Regions from separate parts of the Kitasatospora sp. NPDC056651 genome, predicted to be linked through region 1. Evidence: predicted binding sites of a transcription regulator. Region 1 holds the regulator's gene; each other region holds the start of a gene.
What was found. The regulator HrcA, encoded in region 1, represses chaperone genes, less so after heat shock. The targets are predictions, from matches to a motif close to TTNGCACTCNGNNNNNCNGAGTGCNAA.
Positions count from the first base shown of each region.

Region 1 (6,263 bases):
CCTCGCCACGCAGCACCGCGAGGCGGCGCAGCAGCTCCTCCTGCTCGGCGTCGAGCTTGCTCGGCGTCTTCACCTCGACGTGCACTATCAGGTCGCCCCGGCCGCCGCCGCGCAGGTGGGTGATGCCCCGGCCGTGCAGCGGGATCGACTGGCCGGACTGGGTGCCGGGCCGGATGTCGACCTCCTCCAGCCCGTCCAGGGTCTGCAGCGGCACCTGGGTGCCGAGCGAGGCCGCCGTCATCGGGATGGTGACGGTGCAGTGCAGGTCGTCCCCGCGCCGCTGGAAGATGGTGTGGGTGGTCTCGGCGATCTCGACGTACAGGTCGCCGGCCGGGCCGCCGCCGGGGCCGACCTCGCCCTCGCCGGCCAGCTGGATCCGGGTGCCGTTGTCGACACCGGCCGGGATCTTGACCGTCAGGGTGCGGCGGGCGCGCACCCGGCCGTCGCCGGCGCACTCCGGGCACGGGGTCGGCACCACGGTGCCGAAGCCCTGGCACTGCGGGCAGGGGCGGGAGGTCATGACCTGGCCCAGGAAGGACCGGGTGACCTGGGAGACCTCGCCCTTGCCGCGACACATGTCACAGGTCTGCGCCGAGGTGCCGGGGGCCGCGCCCTCGCCACTGCAGGTGGTGCAGGTGACGGCGGTGTCGACCTGGAGTTCCTTGGTGGTGCCGAAGGCGGCCTCCTCCAGGGTGATCTCCAGCCGGATCATGGCGTCCTGGCCGCGGCGGGTGCGCGAGCGCGGACCGCGCTGGCCGGCCGCGGCGCCGAAGAAGGCGTCCATGATGTCGGAGAAGCCGAAGCCCGCCGCGCCGGCGCCGAAGCCGCCCGCTCCACCGCCGCCCGGGGACAGCGGATCCCCGCCGAGGTCGTAGACCTGGCGCTTCTGCGGATCGGAGAGCACCTCGTAGGCGGCGTTGATCTCCTTGAACCGCTCCTGCGTCTTCGGGTCCGGGTTGACGTCCGGGTGCAGTTCGCGTGCCAGGCGCCGGAACGCCTTCTTGATCTCGTCCTGCCCCGCATCCCGTCGGACGCCGAGTACCGCGTAGTAGTCCGTGGCCACCAAATGCTCCGCTTGTTCCGCCTGTAGTAGTGCTGCGACTGGTAGCCGGTCCGCCGGATTTCCGACGGAACCGGCCGATTGCTAGGACTCGGCCAGGATCTGGCCCACGTACCGCGCCACCGCCCGCACCGCCCCCATTGTGCCCGGGTAGTCCATCCGGGTCGGACCGATCACGCCCAGTTTGGCCACGCTCTCGTCGCCCGAACCGTAGCCGACCGAAACGACCGAGGTGGAATTCAGCCCCTCGTAAGCGTTCTCCCGGCCGATCCGGACCGTCATCGCGGCGTCCCCGGTCTCACCCAGGAGGCGGAGCAGGATGACCTGCTCCTCCAGGGCCTCCAGCACCGGCTGGATGGTGAGCGGGAAGTCGTGTCCGAAGCGGGTCAGGTTGGCCGTGCCGGCCAGCATGATCCGCTCCTCGTTGTGTTCGGCGAGCGTCTCGAACAGGGTCACCAGGACCGTACTGACGGTCGGCCGGTCGGCCTGTTCGAACAGCGCCGGCAGTTCCTCCAGCAGCCCCGGGACCTCCGGGAGGCGCCGACCGGCGGCCCTCGCGTTGATCCGGGCCCGCAGGTCCGACAGGAGCGTCTCCCCGACCGTGCCCGGGCAGTCGACCATCCGCTGCTCGACCCGGCCGGTGTTCGTGATCAGCACCAGCATCACCTTCACCGGGGCCAGCGCCACCAGCTCGATGTGCCGGACGGTGGAGCGGGTCAGCGAGGGGTACTGCACCACCGCGACCTGCCGGGTCAGCTGGGCGAGCAGCCGCACCGTGCGGGCCACCACGTCGTCCAGGTCGACCGCGCCTTCCAGGAAGTGCCGGATGGCCCGGCGCTCGGGGGCGCTCATCGGCTTGACCTCGGCGAGCTTGTCGACGAAGAGGCGGTACCCCTTGTCGGTCGGGATGCGGCCGGCACTGGTGTGCGGCTGGTGGATGTAACCCTCCTCCTCCAGCGCCGCCATGTCGTTGCGGACGGTCGCCGGGGAGACCCCGAGGTTGTGCCGCTCCACCAGGGCCTTGGAGCCGACCGGCTCCTCGGTGCCCACGTAGTCCTGCACGATCGCGCGGAGCACGGCGAGCTTGCGTTCGTCCAGCTGGCGGACCTCACCGGCCATGGGGCACGCACCTCCGTCTTCGCACGTTGTCCGTCTGCGTCCCTTGCTGCGGACCGCTCCCGGCGGCCCCGGCCCTGGCACTCTGAACGCACGAGTGCCAGAACCGTACCTGCCAGTGTAAGGCCCGGGTCCTACGGCAGGAACGGCCCGACCGGCGTGATCCTCCCCGCAGTTCCGGACCGGGCCCGCCGGACCCGGCAGTTCGATCCTCCTGGCGCGGGGGTGGTGCCGGGAGGCCGTCCGGGTGGCAGCATCGAAAGCGACGGCGAACGGAGGAGCAAGCGATGTCGAGCTCGGGCCAGCACTCCCGATTCGCGCCCGACCGCGGCCTGACCGGCCGCATGGTCGCGACGATGTTCGTGATCGGGCTGCTGTACGTGGGTTTCACCGGCCTGCTGATCGTGCTGCTGCGCGGCGCCTGGCCACTGATCGTGCTGATCTCGGGCGGCCTGTTCGTCGCCCAGTTCTGGTTCAGCGACAAGATCACCGAACGGGCGATGGGCGCCCACCAGGTGTCCCCGGAGCAGTTCCCCCAGCTGCACGGCACCATCGACCGGCTCTGCGCGCTGGCCGACATGCCCAAACCGCGGGTGGCCGTCGCCGACAACGACATGCCGAACGCCTTCGCCACCGGCCGCAACCCGCAGAACGCGGTGGTCTGCGTGACCACCGGGCTGCTGCGCCGGCTGGAGCCGGAGGAGCTGGAGGGCGTCCTCGCCCACGAGCTGTCGCACGTCGCCCACCGGGACGTCGCGGTGATGACGATCGCCGGGTTCCTCGGCGTCCTCGCCGGGGCGATGACCAGGATCGCCGTGTACGGCGGGTTCATGGGCGGCGGGCGCAACAACAACGACCAGAACGCGGCCATCCTCGCGCTGATCGTCCCGCTGGTGTCGATGCTCGTGTACGCGATCAGCTTCCTGCTCACCCGGCTGCTGTCCCGCTACCGCGAGCTGGCCGCGGACCGGGCCGCCGCCCAGCTCACCGGGCGGCCCAGCGCGCTGGCCTCCGCGCTGACCAAGGTGACCGGGCAGATCGCGGCCATCCCCAGCAAGGACCTGCGCCAGGCGCAGCCGTACAACGCCTTCTACTTCGCCCCCGCGCTGAGCGCCCGGGAGGCCGCCTCGCAGCTGTTCTCCACCCACCCGACGCTGGAGAAGCGGCTGGAGCAGCTGGCGAGGATCTCCGAGCAGCTCGGCCACTGAGCCCCTCCCCGAAAGGACCACCGTGGGATTCCTGGACACCCTGTTCGGCCGCAGCAAGCCCGTCAAGCCCGACCTGGACCAGCTGTTCGGCGTGCCGTCCGCCGCGCTCACCCTGGAGGCCGGGGCCGGGTTCACCCCCACCGGGCTCGGCTCGGTCTGCTTCGCGGCCGTCGAGGGCGCGGCCTTCGTCCAGGTCGAGCAACAGGTCCGGGCGCTGCTGGACGCCGACACCGAGCGCGGCGGCGTCCCGGTGGAGGCCTCCAAGGACGGCTACGGCTACTCCTGGCTGCTCGCCCGGCACCTGCCCGAGGAGCTGCCGGAGCTGGTGAACGACCTGCACGCGGTCAACAGCGAGCTGGAGGCGAACGGCTTCGGGCCGCAGCTGCTCTGCTCGCTGGTGGGCTTCCGCGACCCGCAGGGGCAGTCGCTGGCGCTGGTGTACCTCTACAAGCGGGGCACGTTCTACCCCTTCGCCCCGATGCCGGGCGGCGGGGAGCGGCGCAACAGCCCGCTGGAGCTCCAGGTCAACGCGATGCTGGGGAACGACCTGCGGCTGGAGAAGGACCTGAGCCGCTGGTTCCCGGTCTGGGGCGCGCCGGGCCTCTGAGGAGCCGCCCGGCACGCCCCGTCCGCCCTGGCGGGCCCGCTACGACCGTGCGGCTACGACGTGCGGCTACGACACCGCGCTGACGGCCAGTCCGAACAGGAACCGGACCGCCAGGACGCAACCGAGCAGCAGGAACCCGCACACGAGCAGCAGCCCGGCCATCCAGGCCAGGTCGACGAGCCGGTCCCCGGCGGTTCGCGGGACGTCCCAGGGGTCGCCGGACTCGTCCCGGAGGAGTTCCGGGGCGGGCAGCGGGCCCGCGAGGCCCAGACGCATGTGCTCCTCGGAGCAGTACGTCCGGGTGAGCAGCTCGGCGCAGCGGCGGTCGATCTCCAGGGACAGCCACCCCTCGGGCAGCTCCAGGCGCCCGCCGGCCGTCGTCCTGGACTCGGTCCGGCCGCAGACCTCGCACCGCTCCAGGTCCTCGCCGTCCTCGCCGTCGCCCTCGTCGTCGCCCTCCGGTCCGTCCGGCTCCGGCTGCCCGCCGTCGGCGCCCGGGGCCGCTGCGGCGGCCTGTGCGGCGACCTGTGCGGCGGCCGTCCCGGTGTCCCTGGTGTTCGCCAGCTCCGCCGCGACGAAGAGGCCGAAGGCGACCGCGAGGGTGATCACGGAGACGGCGGCGTACTGCGGCCGGCTGTCCTTCACGAAGCCGAAGGCCGCCCCGGAGAGCGCGAGGAAGAGGAGGGTCCCGGCCCGGACGGCACGGGATTGGAAGCGGTGCATGCGGTGATCATGCCAGCGCCCGGTCCCTATGATCACCCGTATGCGCAGCCGCCAGTACGGACCGGACCTGACCCCGCCGTGGAAGAAGCAACAGCCCGCCCCGGAGGTGCCCGCCGAGCGGGACCTGGTGGTCGAGGAGGCGGCGACGGGCTTCTGCGGGGCGGTGGTGCGCTGCGAGAAGACCGCCGAGGGGTTCACCGTCACCCTGGAGGACCGGTTCGGCAAGCACCGGGTGTTCCCGATGGTCCCGCGCGGCTTCCTGCTGGAGGGCCGGGCGGTCACGCTCATCCGCCCGGCCGGCCCGGCCCCCTCCCGGGCGCCCGGGCGCACCGCCTCCGGCTCGGTCGCCGTCCCCGGCGCCCGCGCCCGGGTCGCCCGCGAGTCGCGCATCTACGTCGAGGGCCGGCACGACGCGGAGCTGGTCGAGCGGGTCTGGGGCGACGACCTGCGGATCGAGGGCGTGGTCGTCGAGTACCTGCGCGGCATCGACGACCTGCCCGCGATCGTCGCCGACTTCGCCCCCGGCCCGGGCCGGCGCCTCGGCGTCCTGGTCGACCACCTGCTCCCCGGCACCAAGGAGCACCGCATCGCCGCCCAGGTCACCGGCGACGCGGTGCTGGTCGTCGGCCACCCCTACATCGACATCTGGCAGGCCGTGAAGCCCGCCAGCGTCGGCATCCCCGGCTGGCCCGCCGTCCCCCGGGGCGAGGACTGGAAGGAGGGCACCTGCCGCCGCCTCGGCTGGCCTGTGGACACCCCGGCGGCCTGGAAGCACATCCTGTCGAAGGTGGACTCCTACAAGGACCTTGAGCCCGAACTCCTCGGCCGGGTCGAGGAGTTGATCGACTTCACCGCCCTGCCGGAGTGACGGGGAACGGTCGCCGCGCCCCAGACCACCGACGACCATGACGGCGCGACGCCTCGGACCCCGTCACCCGGTCATCGATGGCGGTCATTGCGCGCTCCCTCCGACGGCTGACACCACGTTGACGACACTCAGTCCACCAGGTCACGTACCACCGCGTCGGCGAGCAGCCGGCCCCGGAGGGTGAGGACGGCGCGGCCCCGCTCGTAGGGGGCGGGGGCGAGGAGGCCGTCGGCGAGGTGCCGGGCGGCGGCCTCGCGGCCGGTGGCGGTGAGGAGGTCGAGGGCGACGCCCTCGACCAGGCGCAGTTCGAGGAGGACGCGTTCGACGCGGCGGTCCTCGTCGGCCAGCACCTCGCGGGCCTGGGCCGGGGTGCGGTGCTCGGCGAGGGCCCGGGCGTAGGCGGCGGGGTGCTTGGCGTTCCACCAGCGGACGCCGCCGACGTGGCTGTGGGCGCCGGGGCCGGCGCCCCACCAGTCGGCGCCGGTCCAGTAGAGCTCGTTGTGGCGGCAGCGGCCCTCGGGGGTGGTCGCCCAGTTGGAGACCTCGTACCAGGAGTAGCCGGCGGCGGCGAGCGCCTCCTCGGCGATCAGGTAGCGGTCGGCGTGCACGTCGTCGTCGATCATCGGCAGTTCGCCCCGCTTGACCCGGGCGGCCAGTCGGGTGCCCTCCTCGACGATCAGC
Region 1 covers NZ_JBHTWX010000022.1:63,614-69,876, reverse strand. Annotated here, with positions in the region: gene dnaJ (molecular chaperone DnaJ) at 1-1,063, opposite strand, end outside; gene hrcA (heat-inducible transcriptional repressor HrcA) at 1,145-2,179, opposite strand; gene htpX (zinc metalloprotease HtpX) at 2,464-3,384, shown strand; gene ACFRAR_RS12010 (hypothetical protein) at 3,407-3,991, shown strand; gene ACFRAR_RS12005 (hypothetical protein) at 4,058-4,714, opposite strand; gene ACFRAR_RS12000 (DUF3097 domain-containing protein) at 4,755-5,582, shown strand; gene hemW (radical SAM family heme chaperone HemW) at 5,711-6,263, opposite strand, start outside.

Region 2 (6,263 bases), on a different contig from region 1:
TCGCCGCAGTGCCTGTCCGCTGGTCCCCGAGGTGCTCCACTCCTCCATGGTGCAACCTCGGGACCGTAACGTCACACGCCCGTGCGGCGCCCGCTCCGGGAACCCCCGGCGGCGCGCCGCAGCCGGCGGCGCCGGCGGTGGTCAGCGGACCAGGCCCCAGCGGAAGCCCAGCGCCACCGCGTGCGCCCGGTCGGAGGCCCCGAGCTTCTTGAACAGCCGTCGGGCGTGGGTCTTGACGGTGTCCTCGGACAGGAACAGCTCGCGCCCGATCTCCGCGTTGCTGCGGCCGTGGCTCATGCCCTCCAGCACCTGGATCTCACGCGCCGTCAGCGTCGGCGCCGCACCCATGTCGGGGCTGCGCAGCCGGCGCGGGGCGAGCCGCCAGGTCGGGTCGGCGAGGGCCTGGGTGACGGTGGCCCGCAGTTCGGCGCGCGAGGCGTCCTTGTGCAGGTACCCGCGGGCGCCCGCGGCCACCGCCAGCGCGACACCGTCGAGGTCCTCGGCGACGGTGAGCATGATGATCCGCGCGCCCGGGTCGGCGGACAGCAGCCGCCGGACCGTCTCGACCCCGCCGAGGCCGGGCATCCGGACGTCCATCAGAACGAGATCGGAGCGGTCGGCCACCCAGCGGCGGAGGACCTCCTCCCCGTTCGTCGCGGTGGTGACCCGGTCCACACCGGGTACGGTCGCGACGGCGCGGCGAAGCGCCTCGCGGGCGAGCGGGGAATCGTCGCAAACGAGAACGGAAGTCATGACCGTCGTCCTCCGCAGCTGATCCGCGTCACGTTGAGCCTCCTGGCTGGTACGAACCTCTCCGACACGGCCGATCGGCGACAGACCCCGTCCTGATCGCCCCGACTTGCCCGCGATCGTTCCCGACGTCCGGCGCCCGCTAACCGCCTCCGCACTTCCAACGACCGTCACTCGAATGAGTTACGGCCTTCAGGGCCATCTCCACCACTGTACGTGGCCAACCCATTACCGATCAGCCGCATCGCGGTGCACACGCCGCTCTTTTGCGCAGCTCGCGCGCGGTCGGCGTACGACCCGCACACCGATTCGGCTCGGCGCGCGCCCCGTCGGCCACCCGATTGCCACACCCGCGCCCGCCTGGAGCCCGCGCCCACTATGCCCTTTTTTATCGCTTTCGTATGGTCATTGACTGTTGTGCCAGTGTGTGGGTGACTTGTCCATGGAGTTGCCTTAAGTCATATTTCCAGGTGTCCACACCAGTGCATCGAAGCCCCGCCGCTCCGCTCGGCAGCAGTTCCCGCCGAACGCCCGGCCCACGGCCGACAGCCTCTGAAGGGAATGAGCCATGGCAGATTTCTCCCGCCTCCCCGGCCCCAACGCGGACCTCTGGGACTGGCAGCTCTCCGCGGCCTGCCGTGGTGTGGACAGCTCGCTCTTCTTCCACCCCGAGGGCGAGCGCGGGGCCGCGCGCAGTTCGCGCGAGGCCAGCGCCAAGGAGGTCTGCATGCGCTGCCCGGTGATCGCCGAGTGCGCGGCGCACGCGCTGGCGGTGCGGGAGCCGTACGGCGTCTGGGGCGGGATGACCGAGGACGAGCGCGAGGAGATGCTGGGGCGCTCGCGGCACCGGCTGGTCGAGGTCCCGCTGACCCCGCCGGCGGTCGCCCGGCGCTAGCCCCGTCTCCGGGAGCGCGATGAAGAAACGTTCCTTCGCGGTGCTTCAGCCCGCTCGCAGTCCACGCGGTTCGATCCGCTCACCGTGAGTACCGGGCCACCGCGGCCCCGTCACCCACCGTCAGCGATCCCCGGCCGAGCCCGCCAGCCGCTCCAGCATCAGCGCGACGGCCGGCACCTCCGCCAGGTCCGGCAGGGTCAGCGCGACCACCTGGCGCACCGCGGGCGCCCCGGAGGCCGTCCGCACCGGCACCGTCGACACGCCGTCAGGGCGCACCGACTGCAGCGCCAGCCGCGGCAGCACCGCCACCCCCAGCCCGGCCGCCACCAGGCCGACCACCGCCGGGTAGTCGTCCGTCGCGAAGTCGATCCGCGGCTCGAAGCCCGCCCCGGCGCAGAGCTCCACCAGGTGCCCCCGGCACTGCGGGCAGCCGGCGATCCACTGCTCCTGCGCCAGCTCGGCCAGTTCCACCGCCCCGCCCTTCCCGGCCAGCGGGTGGGCGGCGGGCAGCAGGCCCACCATCGGGTCGTCCAGCAGCGGGGTGACCACCAGGTCGGACCAGTCGGTCCCGGCGGTCAGCTGCTGCGCCTCCAGGTTCGCCTCGGCCCGGGCCTCGCGCGGCGTGCCGTGACCGGGCGCCGGGAGCGCGACCGCACCGTCGGACTGCGGGTAGCGGAAGGCCAGCGCGATCTCGCACTCGCCGCCGCGCAGCATCGCCAGCGACTCCGGCGGCTCCGCCTCGACCAGCGACACGCGCACCCCCGGATGGCTGTCCCGCAGGCGGGCGACCGCCGGCGGCACCAGGGTGGAACTCGCGGTCGGGAAGGACACCAGCCGCACCCGCCCGGCCCGCAGCCCGGCGATCGCGGCCACCTCCTCCTCGGCGGCGGAGAGCCCGGCCAGGATTCCGGTGGCATGCTTGAGCAGGACCCGCCCGGCCTCGCTGAGCTGCATCCCGCGGCCCGAGCGGACCACCAGCGGGGTGTCCACGGACTTCTCCAGGGCCTTCATCTGCTGGCTGATGGCGGGCTGGGTACACCCCAGCTCACGGGCGGCGGCGGAGAAGGAGCCGGTGCGGGCGACGGCACGCAGGACGCGCAGGTGGCGGGCCTCGATCATGCTTTAGTTATAAGGCAATCTTTGTATTCTGCAAAATTCTGCTGATAGTTGAAAGCTCAAGATCACCAACGCCGGAGGCCCGGCCCGCCTCCCCGAGGGAGCGGACCGGGCCTCCGGTCAGGCGTCGGAGCCTCAGTGCGAGTGGCCGTGACCGCCGTGCGAGTGACCGGCCTCGGCCTCCTCCTCCTTCTTCTCCACCACGAGGGTCTCGGTGGTGAGGAGCAGGGAGGCGATCGAGGCGGCGTTCTCCAGGGCGGAGCGGGTGACCTTGACCGGGTCGATGACGCCGGCCTTCACCAGGTCGCCGTACTCGCCGGTGGCGGCGTTGTAGCCGAAGCCCGTCTCCAGCTCGGCGACCTTGTGGGTGATGACGTAACCCTCGAGGCCGGCGTTCTGGGCGATCCAGCGCAGCGGCTCGTGCAGCGCCTTGCGGACCACGGAGACACCGGTGGCCTCGTCACCCGACAGGCCCAGGCCGCCGTCCAGCACCTTGGCGGCGTGGACCAGGGAGGCGCCACCGCCGGCGACGATGCCCTCCTCGACCGCGGCGCGGGTCGCCGAGATGGCGTCCTCCAGGCGGTGCTTGCGCTCCTTCAGCTCCACCTCGGTGGCGGCGCCGACCTTGATGACGCAGACGCCGCCGGCCAGCTTGGCCAGGCGCTCCTGCAGCTTCTCGCGGTCCCAGTCGGAGTCGGTCGCGGCGATCTCGCCCTTGATCTGGGCGACGCGGCCGGCCACGGCCTCGGCGTCACCGGCACCGTCGACGACGGTGGTCTCGTCCTTGGTGATGGTCACGCGGCGGGCGGTGCCCAGCACGTCCACGCCGACCTGGTCGAGCTTGAGGCCGACCTCCTCGGAGATGACCTGGCCACCGGTCAGGACGGCCAGGTCGCCGAGGATCGCCTTGCGGCGGTCGCCGAAGCCCGGGGCCTTGACGGCGACGGCGTTGAAGGTGCCACGGATCTTGTTCACGACCAGGGTCGACAGCGCCTCGCCGTCGACGTCCTCGGCGATGATCAGCAGCGGCTTCGAGGCACCGCCCTGGAGGATCTTCTCCAGCAGCGGCAGCAGCTCCTGGATGGAGGAGATCTTGCCCTGGTTGATCAGGATGTACGGGTCCTCCAGGACCGCCTCCTGCCGCTCCGCGTCGGTGACGAAGTACGGCGACAGGTAGCCCTTGTCGAACTGCATGCCCTCGGTGAAGTCCAGCTCCACGCCGAAGGTGTTCGACTCCTCGACGGTGATGACACCGTCCTTGCCGACCTTGTCGATCGCCTCGGCGATCAGCTCGCCGACCTGGGTGTCCTGCGCGGAGAGGGACGCGACGGCGGCGACGTCGTCCTTGCCCTCGATCTCGCGGGCGATGGAGAGCAGGTGCTCGGAGACGGCGGCGACGGCCTTGTCGATGCCCTTCTTCAGGGCGGCCGGGCCGGCACCGGCGGCGACGTTGCGCAGACCCTCGTTCACCAGGGCCTGGGCCAGCACGGTGGCGGTGGTGGTGCCGTCACCGGCGACGTCGTTGGTCTTGGTGGCGACCTCCTTGACGAGCTGCGCGCCAAGGTTCTCGTACGGGTCGTCCAGCTCGACCTCGCGGGCGATGGTGACACCGTCGTTGGTGATGGTCGGGGCGCCGAACTTCTTGTCGATGACGACGTTGCGGCCCTTGGGGCCGATGGTCACCTTGACGGTGTCGGCCAGCTTGTTGACACCGCGCTCCAGCGAGCGGCGGGCGTCCTCGTCGAACTGCAGGATCTTCGCCATGTTCCCTATTCCCTCGGGGCTGCGACCGGGCCACCGGCCGCCGAACTACGTGAACCAACGACCACGCCCCGGGCCCCTGTCACTTGGGACACGGATCCGGGGCGGGTCGGAACGTCTTACTTCTCGATGATCGCGAGAACGTCGCGGGCCGAGAGCACCAGGTACTCCTCGCCCTGGTACTTCACCTCGGTGCCGCCGTACTTCGAGTACAGGACGATGTCACCGACGGCGACGTCGAGCGGCAGACGCTGGCCGTCCTCGAAGCGGCCCGGGCCGACGGCCAGGACGACGCCCTCCTGGGGCTTCTCCTTGGCGGTGTCCGGGATAACCAGGCCGGAGGCCGTGGTGGTCTCGGCGTCGAGCGGCTGGACCACGATGCGGTCCTCGAGCGGCTTGATGGCAACCTTGCTGCTGGTGGTCACGTCCGAGCTCCCCTTCGGAGATTACGGGGTTTTCTAACGGGTAGGGGCGATCCTGCGGGTCTGCCGTCGCGGGGGTCAGACACACGTCGTCGCGTTAGCACTCTCCAGGTGGTGAGTGCCAAGGACGACCATAGGGCCGTGTTAGCACTCAGTCAACCAGAGTGCCAACGGCGCGCCTCGGAAACCCCGGAAGACGCACCCGGGGACCCCCGGAAAACGGATGAGTAGCCGTACTCATGTGCGACCCGGCCCCGCTCGACAGACTCGTGGCATGACTCCGATCCCGGCCGTCCGCATCGGCCCGTCCCGGCTCAAGGACGCCTCGCTGGCCCTGCCGACGCTGCTCCTGCTGGGAGCGGCGCTCCCGGTCGCCGCCTTCTACCTCGTCTGCCTCGTCGGCATCGCCGCCGGCTTCGACGGCGGCGACGACGGGGACGGCAGCGCCTGGGCCACCCTGGCCGTCGCGTTCATGGCCGCCCCGGTGATCGCCCTCGCGGTGAGCGTCGTGACGGCCGTCCGCAGCGTCCGGTCCGGCTACCGGCTCCTCCCGGTCGCCGCCGCGATCGCCCCGTTCGTCCTGCCCGCGCTGCTCTCCTCCGGCGCCCTCCGGTGACCGGCCGGACGGTGCGCTCGCGAGCCCGCCGACCGGCGAGAATGGCCCCGTGGACACCGAGAACCTCCAGCCGCTGCTGACGCCCGAGGGCCAGGCCCTGCTCGCCGAGTTGCGCGAGTTCACCCCCGGGGAGGAACTCGCGCTGGCGACCCGGCTGCGGCGGGAGCACCCCGCGGAGCTGGTGTCGGCGGCGTTCGGGCAGGCGCGGCTGCGGCAGCGGGCCCGGGCCAAGTTCGGGGCCGACGCCGACCTGATGTACTTCACGCCCAACGGCGTCGAGCAGTCCACCCGGCGCGCCGTGGCCGAGTGGCGGGCGCGGCGCTTCGCCGCCCTGGGCGTGCGACGGCTGGCGGACCTGTGCTGCGGCATCGGCGGGGACGTGCTGGCGCTGGCCCGGGCGGGCATCGAGGTGCTGGCCGTCGACAAGGACCCGGCGGCCTGCGCCGCCACCGCCGCGAACGCCGCCGCGCTGGGCCTGGCCGAGCTGGTCGAGGTGCGCTGCGCGGACGTCGCCGAGGTGGACGTCACCGGCTACGACGCGGTGTTCACCGACCCGGCCCGGCGCACCTCACGCGGCCGGGTGTTCGACCCCGAGGCGTACGCCCCGCCGCTCTCCTGGGCGATCGAGGCCGGCCGGCGGACCCCGATCGGCGCGCTGAAGGTCGCCCCGGGCATCCCGCACGAGGCCGTCCCCGAGGACGCC
Region 2 covers NZ_JBHTWX010000052.1:45,427-51,689, reverse strand. Annotated here, with positions in the region: gene ACFRAR_RS21090 (response regulator transcription factor) at 142-753, opposite strand; gene ACFRAR_RS21085 (WhiB family transcriptional regulator) at 1,319-1,645, shown strand; gene ACFRAR_RS21080 (LysR family transcriptional regulator) at 1,766-2,764, opposite strand; gene groL (chaperonin GroEL) at 2,897-4,525, opposite strand; gene groES (co-chaperone GroES) at 4,642-4,947, opposite strand; gene ACFRAR_RS21065 (hypothetical protein) at 5,219-5,560, shown strand; gene ACFRAR_RS21060 (SAM-dependent methyltransferase) at 5,610-6,263, shown strand, end outside.
Region 2: the regulator HrcA is predicted to act here: its motif matches at 5,089-5,115, upstream of groES (co-chaperone GroES).

Region 3 (6,263 bases), on a different contig from region 1:
CCGGGAGCTCGGTTTCACCGCCCAGCTGCACGTCAAGGACGACTCGGGCAACCCGACGCACTCGTTCAAGGACCGGGTGGTCGCGTGCGCGATCGAGGCGGCCCGGGCGTTCGGCTACACCACGCTCTCCTGCTCCTCCACCGGCAACCTGGCCGGCGCGGTGGGCGCGGCCGCGGCCCGGGCCGGATTCCGGTCCTGCGTGTTCATCCCGCACGACCTGGAGCAGGGCAAGGTCGTCATGGCCGGGGTGTACGGCGGCGAGCTGGTCGGCATCGAGGGCAACTACGACGACGTGAACCGCTTCTGCTCGGAGCTGATCGGCGACACGGCCGGCGAGGGCTGGGGCTTCGTCAACGTGAACCTGCGGCCGTACTACGGCGAGGGCTCGAAGACGCTGGCGTACGAGATCTGCGAGCAGCTCGGCTGGCGGCTGCCGGAGCAGATCGTGATCCCGATCGCCTCGGGCTCGCAGCTGACGAAGATCGACAAGGGCCTCCAGGAGCTGATCAAGCTCGGCCTGGTCGAGGACCGGCCGTACAGGATCTTCGGTGCCCAGGCCGAGGGCTGCTCGCCGGTGTCGGCCGCGTTCAAGGCCGGCCGGGACGTGATCAAGCCGGTCAAGCCGGACACCATCGCCAAGTCGCTGGCGATCGGCAACCCGGCCGACGGCCCGTACGTGCTGGACATCGCCCGCCGCACCGGTGGCGCCGTGGAGGACGTCACGGACGCCGAGGTCGTGGCGGCGATCCGGCTGCTGGCGCGGACCGAGGGCATCTTCGCCGAGACCGCGGGCGGGGTGACCGTCGGCGTGCTGAAGAAGCTGGTGGAGACCGGTCAGCTGGATCCGGCCAAGGAGACCGTCGCGATCAACACCGGCGACGGCCTGAAGACCCTGGACGCCGTCTCCGACGCCGGGATGACCGCCGTCATCCGCCCGACGCTGGACGCCTTCCGCGCCGCCGGCCTCGCGTCCGCCTGAACCACCCGCCCCCCGCAAGGAGAGTCATGAGCGCCAACGTCCGCATCCCCACCATCCTGCGCACCTACACCGGCGGCGCCGCCGAGGTGACCGCCGAGGGTGCCACCCTGGCCGAGGTCATCGCCGACCTGGAGAAGAACCACCCGGGGATCTCCGCCCGCATCCTGGACGACACCGGCAAGCTGCGCCGTTTCGTGAACGTCTACGTGAACGACGACGACGTGCGTTTCGACGAGGGCCTGGCGACCGAGATCAAGGACGGTGCCGGCGTCTCGATCATCCCGGCGGTGGCCGGCGGCTGCTGAGTCTTCGCGAGAACCCGCGGTCGCCCGCGCGTACGGAATTCGGCTCTCCGTGCGCGCGGGCGACCGTCGGCATTCCGGCGGGAATATTTCCGGGTCGAGTCGGAGTAGAGTGTGGCTCGGCTGGGAACAGGGATTCCCTTTCGGCCCGTGCGGTGCTCAGCCCCAGGGCGTTCGGCCGGTGAGACCGGCCCGTGAAACATGTCAGGCTGCTGTCAGAATTCCGGCGGACATTTGAGTAATTCGTCCGCTATGTCCGGCGTGAAATGCCGAGAACATTCCGATTCGGCCCGTACTGTCCCTTGACGCCCCGGCGGAATTACCGGTGGCTGGCTCTGTTGCAGAGGGCGTCGATCCGGATACATTCAGCGGCGGTCGACGCAATCACCCGCTCGACGGAAGCCGCCTGGCGTCCTGAACGGTGGGTTGCGGCGTGCACGGCTGCGCCCAGGGGGGGTTCCCCGGGCCGGCCTTCAACCAACCCGGGCCCGCGACCTGCGGGCGCGTGAAGGGCCAGCACAGCACTAGGGGAGTTCGGAATGGCTCAGGGCACCGTCAAGTGGTTCAACGCGGAGAAGGGCTACGGCTTCATCGCGGTCGACGGTGGTGCGGACGTCTTCGTCCACTACAGCGCGATCCAGATGGACGGCTACCGCACCCTCGAGGAGGGCCAGCGGGTCGAGTTCGAGATCTCCCAGGGACAGAAGGGCCCGCAGGCGGACATGGTCCGCGCCGCGGTCTGACCCCTTCCGGCTCCAGGAGCTCGGCTCGGCCCCACGGCTGGTGACCACTCGCTTCTCGGCGGGCCCGCGCGACGCGTGTCGTGCGGGCCCGTCGGCGTTCCCGGACGGCTCCGGTGGCGTTCCCGGACGGCTCCGTCGGCGGCTCGCGGATCGGCGGTGGGGCTTGCACTCGACCACCCGGAGTGCTAATCATTGGCGTTAGCACTCACAGTGTGAGAGTGACAGCGGACCGGGTCGGTGAGGCCCCCGGGAGCGGTAGGGGAATGGACCTCCGCGCACCAGGGCCGTCCGTCGCGGGCACCCCTTGGTCCGAGCAGTCGACCGTGTCCCGGAGGACCACTTCTGATGGCCAAGATCATCGCCTTTGATGAGGAAGCTCGCCGCGGCCTTGAGCGTGGCATGAACCAGCTCGCCGACGCGGTGAAGGTCACGCTCGGCCCCAAGGGCCGCAACGTCGTGCTGGAGAAGAAGTGGGGCGCCCCCACGATCACCAACGACGGTGTCTCCATCGCCAAGGAGATCGAGCTCGAGGACCCGTACGAGAAGATCGGTGCGGAGCTCGTCAAGGAGGTCGCCAAGAAGACGGACGACGTCGCGGGTGACGGCACCACCACCGCCACCGTGCTCGCCCAGGCCCTGGTTCGCGAGGGTCTGCGCAACGTCGCCGCCGGCGCCAACCCGATGGCCCTGAAGCGCGGCATCGAGAAGGCCGTCGCCGCCGTCTCGGACCAGCTGCTGGCCCAGGCCAAGGACGTGGAGACCAAGGAGCAGATCGCCTCCACCGCCTCCATCTCCGCCGCTGACACCCAGATCGGCGAGCTGATCGCCGAGGCCATGGACAAGGTCGGCAAGGAAGGCGTCATCACCGTCGAGGAGAGCAACACCTTCGGTCTGGAGCTCGAGCTCACCGAGGGCATGCGCTTCGACAAGGGCTACATCTCCGCCTACTTCGCCACCGACCTGGAGCGCATGGAGGCGACCTTCGAGGACCCGTACATCCTCATCGCCAACTCCAAGATCGGCTCGGTCAAGGACCTGCTCCCGCTGCTGGAGAAGGTCATGCAGAGCGGCAAGCCGCTCGTCATCATCGCCGAGGACGTCGAGGGCGAGGCCCTGTCGACCCTGGTCGTGAACAAGATCCGTGGCACCTTCAAGTCCGTCGCCGTCAAGGCCCCGGGCTTCGGTGACCGCCGCAAGGCCATGCTCGGCGACATCGCCATCCTCACCGGTGGCACCGTCATCTCCGAGGAGGTCGGCCTGAAGCTGGAGAGCGCCGGCATCGACCTGCTGGGCACCGCCCGCAAGGTGGTCATCACCAAGGACGAGACCACCATCGTCGACGGTGGCGGCGACAGCGAGCAGGTCGCGGGCCGCGTGAACCAGATCCGCGCCGAGATCGAGAACAGCGACTCGGACTACGACCGCGAGAAGCTCCAGGAGCGCCTCGCCAAGCTGGCCGGCGGCGTGGCCGTCATCAAGGCCGGCGCGGCCACCGAGGTGGAGCTCAAGGAGCGCAAGCACCGCATCGAGGACGCCGTCCGCAACGCCAAGGCCGCCGTCGAGGAGGGCATCGTCGCCGGTGGTGGCGTCGCCCTGCTGCAGGCCGGTGTCGCGTTCGACAAGCTGGAGCTGGACGGCGACGAGGCCACCGGTGCCAACATCGTCAAGGTCGCGCTGGAGGCCCCGATCAAGCAGATCGCGACCAACGCCGGCCTGGAGGGTGGCGTCGTGGTGGAGAAGGTGCGCAACCTCCCCGCCGGTCACGGCCTGAACGCCGCCACCAACGAGTACGTCGACCTGGTCGCCGAGGGCATCATCGACCCGGCCAAGGTCACCCGCTCCGCGCTGCAGAACGCCGCCTCCATCGCGGCGCTGTTCCTCACCACCGAGGCCGTCATCGCCGACAAGCCGGAGAAGGCCGCCGCGGCCGCCGGCGGCGGCATGCCGGGCGGTGACATGGACTTCTGATCCTGATCTTTCCGATCGGATCGGCTGGTTCCTCGTCCGCGTGGGCGGTTCCCTTCGGGGAGCCGCCCACGCGGCGTTTTCGTCGTTGCCCCGGTCGCGTCGGAGAATGGACGGATGGCTGCTGACGACATCGAGAACGCCCTGCACAACGCGCGGGCACTGATCCTGGCCGACCTCACCGCGCGGGACGTGGCGGACGCCGCCGTCGTCTCGCTGGTGGAGCAGGCCGTGACGCACCGCCGCTGGTGGCTGGAGCAGTGGCCGGACGGCACCGATTACGTCCTCGGACTGGTCGCCCAGGACGTCCAGGACGCACTGCTGGAGGCGTACGGACGCTGGCCGCTGTGCGCCGACTGCGCGGCCGACGGGGACCCGCACGCGCTCGGCGTGGAGCCCGAGCTGGGGCCGGAGCCGCACTGGGTGTGCGGCAAGCGGGGCGTGGTGGTGGCACCGGTGGGGGAGCTCTCCTAGCGGCCGTGTACGGTGCGCGGCATGAAGCGCTGGGTGTGGGGTGTGCTGGGCGGGTGCTGCGGGCTCGGGCTGTGGTGGGGGGTACTGGAGGTGTCGGGGGCCGACCACGACGTGTGGTGGGCCATCGCGGGGCGGGTCCTGTCGGTGACGGGCGGCATGGCCGCCGCGGACCGGCTGAGGGCGCGGTGGAGCTGACGGGCGCGCGGGGGCGGCGTCAGGGGGCGCCGAGTTCGGCGGTCAGGGTGCCGAGTTCGGCCGTCAGGTTGGCGAGGGCGGCCGCGGTGAAGCGGTCGCGGGCGACGGGGCCGCGGTAGAGCGCGGGCAGGGCGAGCAGGTGGCGCAGCACGGCGGCCCGGCCGGCCCGGAAGTCCGGCTCGGGGACGAAGCCGTACTCCTCGCGGACGGCGGCCGCGTACGCCGCGTACGCCTCGGGGGTGCCGCCGAGGACGGCGAGGTCCGCGTCGCAGAGCACCTCGCCGTCGCGGTCGCCGGGGGCCGGGTCGTGGCCGGCGGTGAGCAGGACGAGGCGCTCGACCTCGGCGACCCGCTCGGCGGGCAGGCCGGCGGCGGTCAGCGCGCGGACGGCCAGGGCGGCGCTGCGCTCCTCGTTCTCGGTGCGGTCGGGGCGGTACACGGCGTCGTGGAACCAGGCCGCGAGGCGGACGGCGTCCGGGTCGGCGGCGTGCCCGGCCAGCTCGTCGACGTGGCCCAGCACCGCGCGCAGGTGCGCGACGGTGTGGTACCGGCGCCACGGTTGCGCCCAGCGGCGCAGCAGCTCCCGTCCGTACGGCCCGGGGTCGGCGGCGGCCCCGCAGCGGTGCAGCAGGGCGGTCCAGTCGGCGAGCAGGTCGTCGGTCTCGGTGGGCATGCGGCCCATTCTGCCGGGATCCCGCCGTGGACAGGATATGCCGGTCGGCGATATATGTAGGCGCATGACAGAACGCGCCATGCAGGAGCCGACGCTGCTTCTGCTCACCGCGCTGGCCGATGCCCCGCGGCACGGCTACGCGCTCATCCAGGAGATCTCCGAGATCTCCGACGGCCGGGTCAGGATGCGCACCGGCACGCTCTACGGGGCGCTCGACCGGCTGCTCCAGCAGGGCCTGATCGAGGTCGCCGCCGAGGAGGTGGTGGACGGCCGCGCCCGGCGCAGCTACGCGCTGACCGCCGACGGCCGGGGGGCGCTGGCCGCCGAGGCCGAGCGGCTGCGGGCGGTGGCCACCGAGGCCGAGCGCCGACTGTCCGTCTCCGTCGTCGCGGTCCGTCCGAGGGTCGGGGGGGCCTTCGCATGAGCATGAGCGGCACGACCGTCGCGGTCCGGACCGCGCTGGCGCTCTACCCGGGCCGGTACCGCCGGGAGCGGGGCGACGAGCTGGTCGTCGTCTTCGCCGACACCACGGAGGGCGTGGGCCCGGTCGACAAGGCGCGGGAACTGCTCGACCTGGGTGCGTACGGGCTGCGGATGCGGACCGGGCTGACCTCGACGTCCCGGGGCGGACGGCTGGCGGCGCTGGCCGCGCCGCTGGTGGCCGGGGCCGTCGGCGGGCTGGCGGCGGGTCAGGCGCTGCTGGGCTACCTGGAGGCCGGCGCGTCGCCCGAGGCCTGGGGGACGTCGTTCCTCCTGCCGGACTGGGCGCTGCTGGGGCCGGCGATGCTCTCCGCCGTCGCGGCGCTGGCCGGCCGGTGGTGGGCGGCGAAGCTGCTGGCGGGACTGGCGGCGCTGATGGCCGTGGCGGACCTCGTGCGCGCGGCGCGCTCGCCGGAGACGCTCCAGCCGTTCTGGGAGTTCCTCTACGCCTT
Region 3 covers NZ_JBHTWX010000113.1:9,538-15,800, reverse strand. Annotated here, with positions in the region: gene thrC (threonine synthase) at 1-979, shown strand, start outside; gene ACFRAR_RS31870 (ubiquitin-like small modifier protein 1) at 1,006-1,284, shown strand; gene ACFRAR_RS31865 (cold-shock protein) at 1,821-2,024, shown strand; gene groL (chaperonin GroEL) at 2,370-3,992, shown strand; gene ACFRAR_RS31855 (hypothetical protein) at 4,107-4,463, shown strand; gene ACFRAR_RS31850 (hypothetical protein) at 4,485-4,658, shown strand; gene ACFRAR_RS31845 (hypothetical protein) at 4,678-5,331, opposite strand; gene ACFRAR_RS31840 (PadR family transcriptional regulator) at 5,396-5,755, shown strand; gene ACFRAR_RS31835 (hypothetical protein) at 5,758-6,263, shown strand, end outside.
Region 3: the regulator HrcA is predicted to act here: its motif matches at 2,187-2,213, upstream of groL (chaperonin GroEL).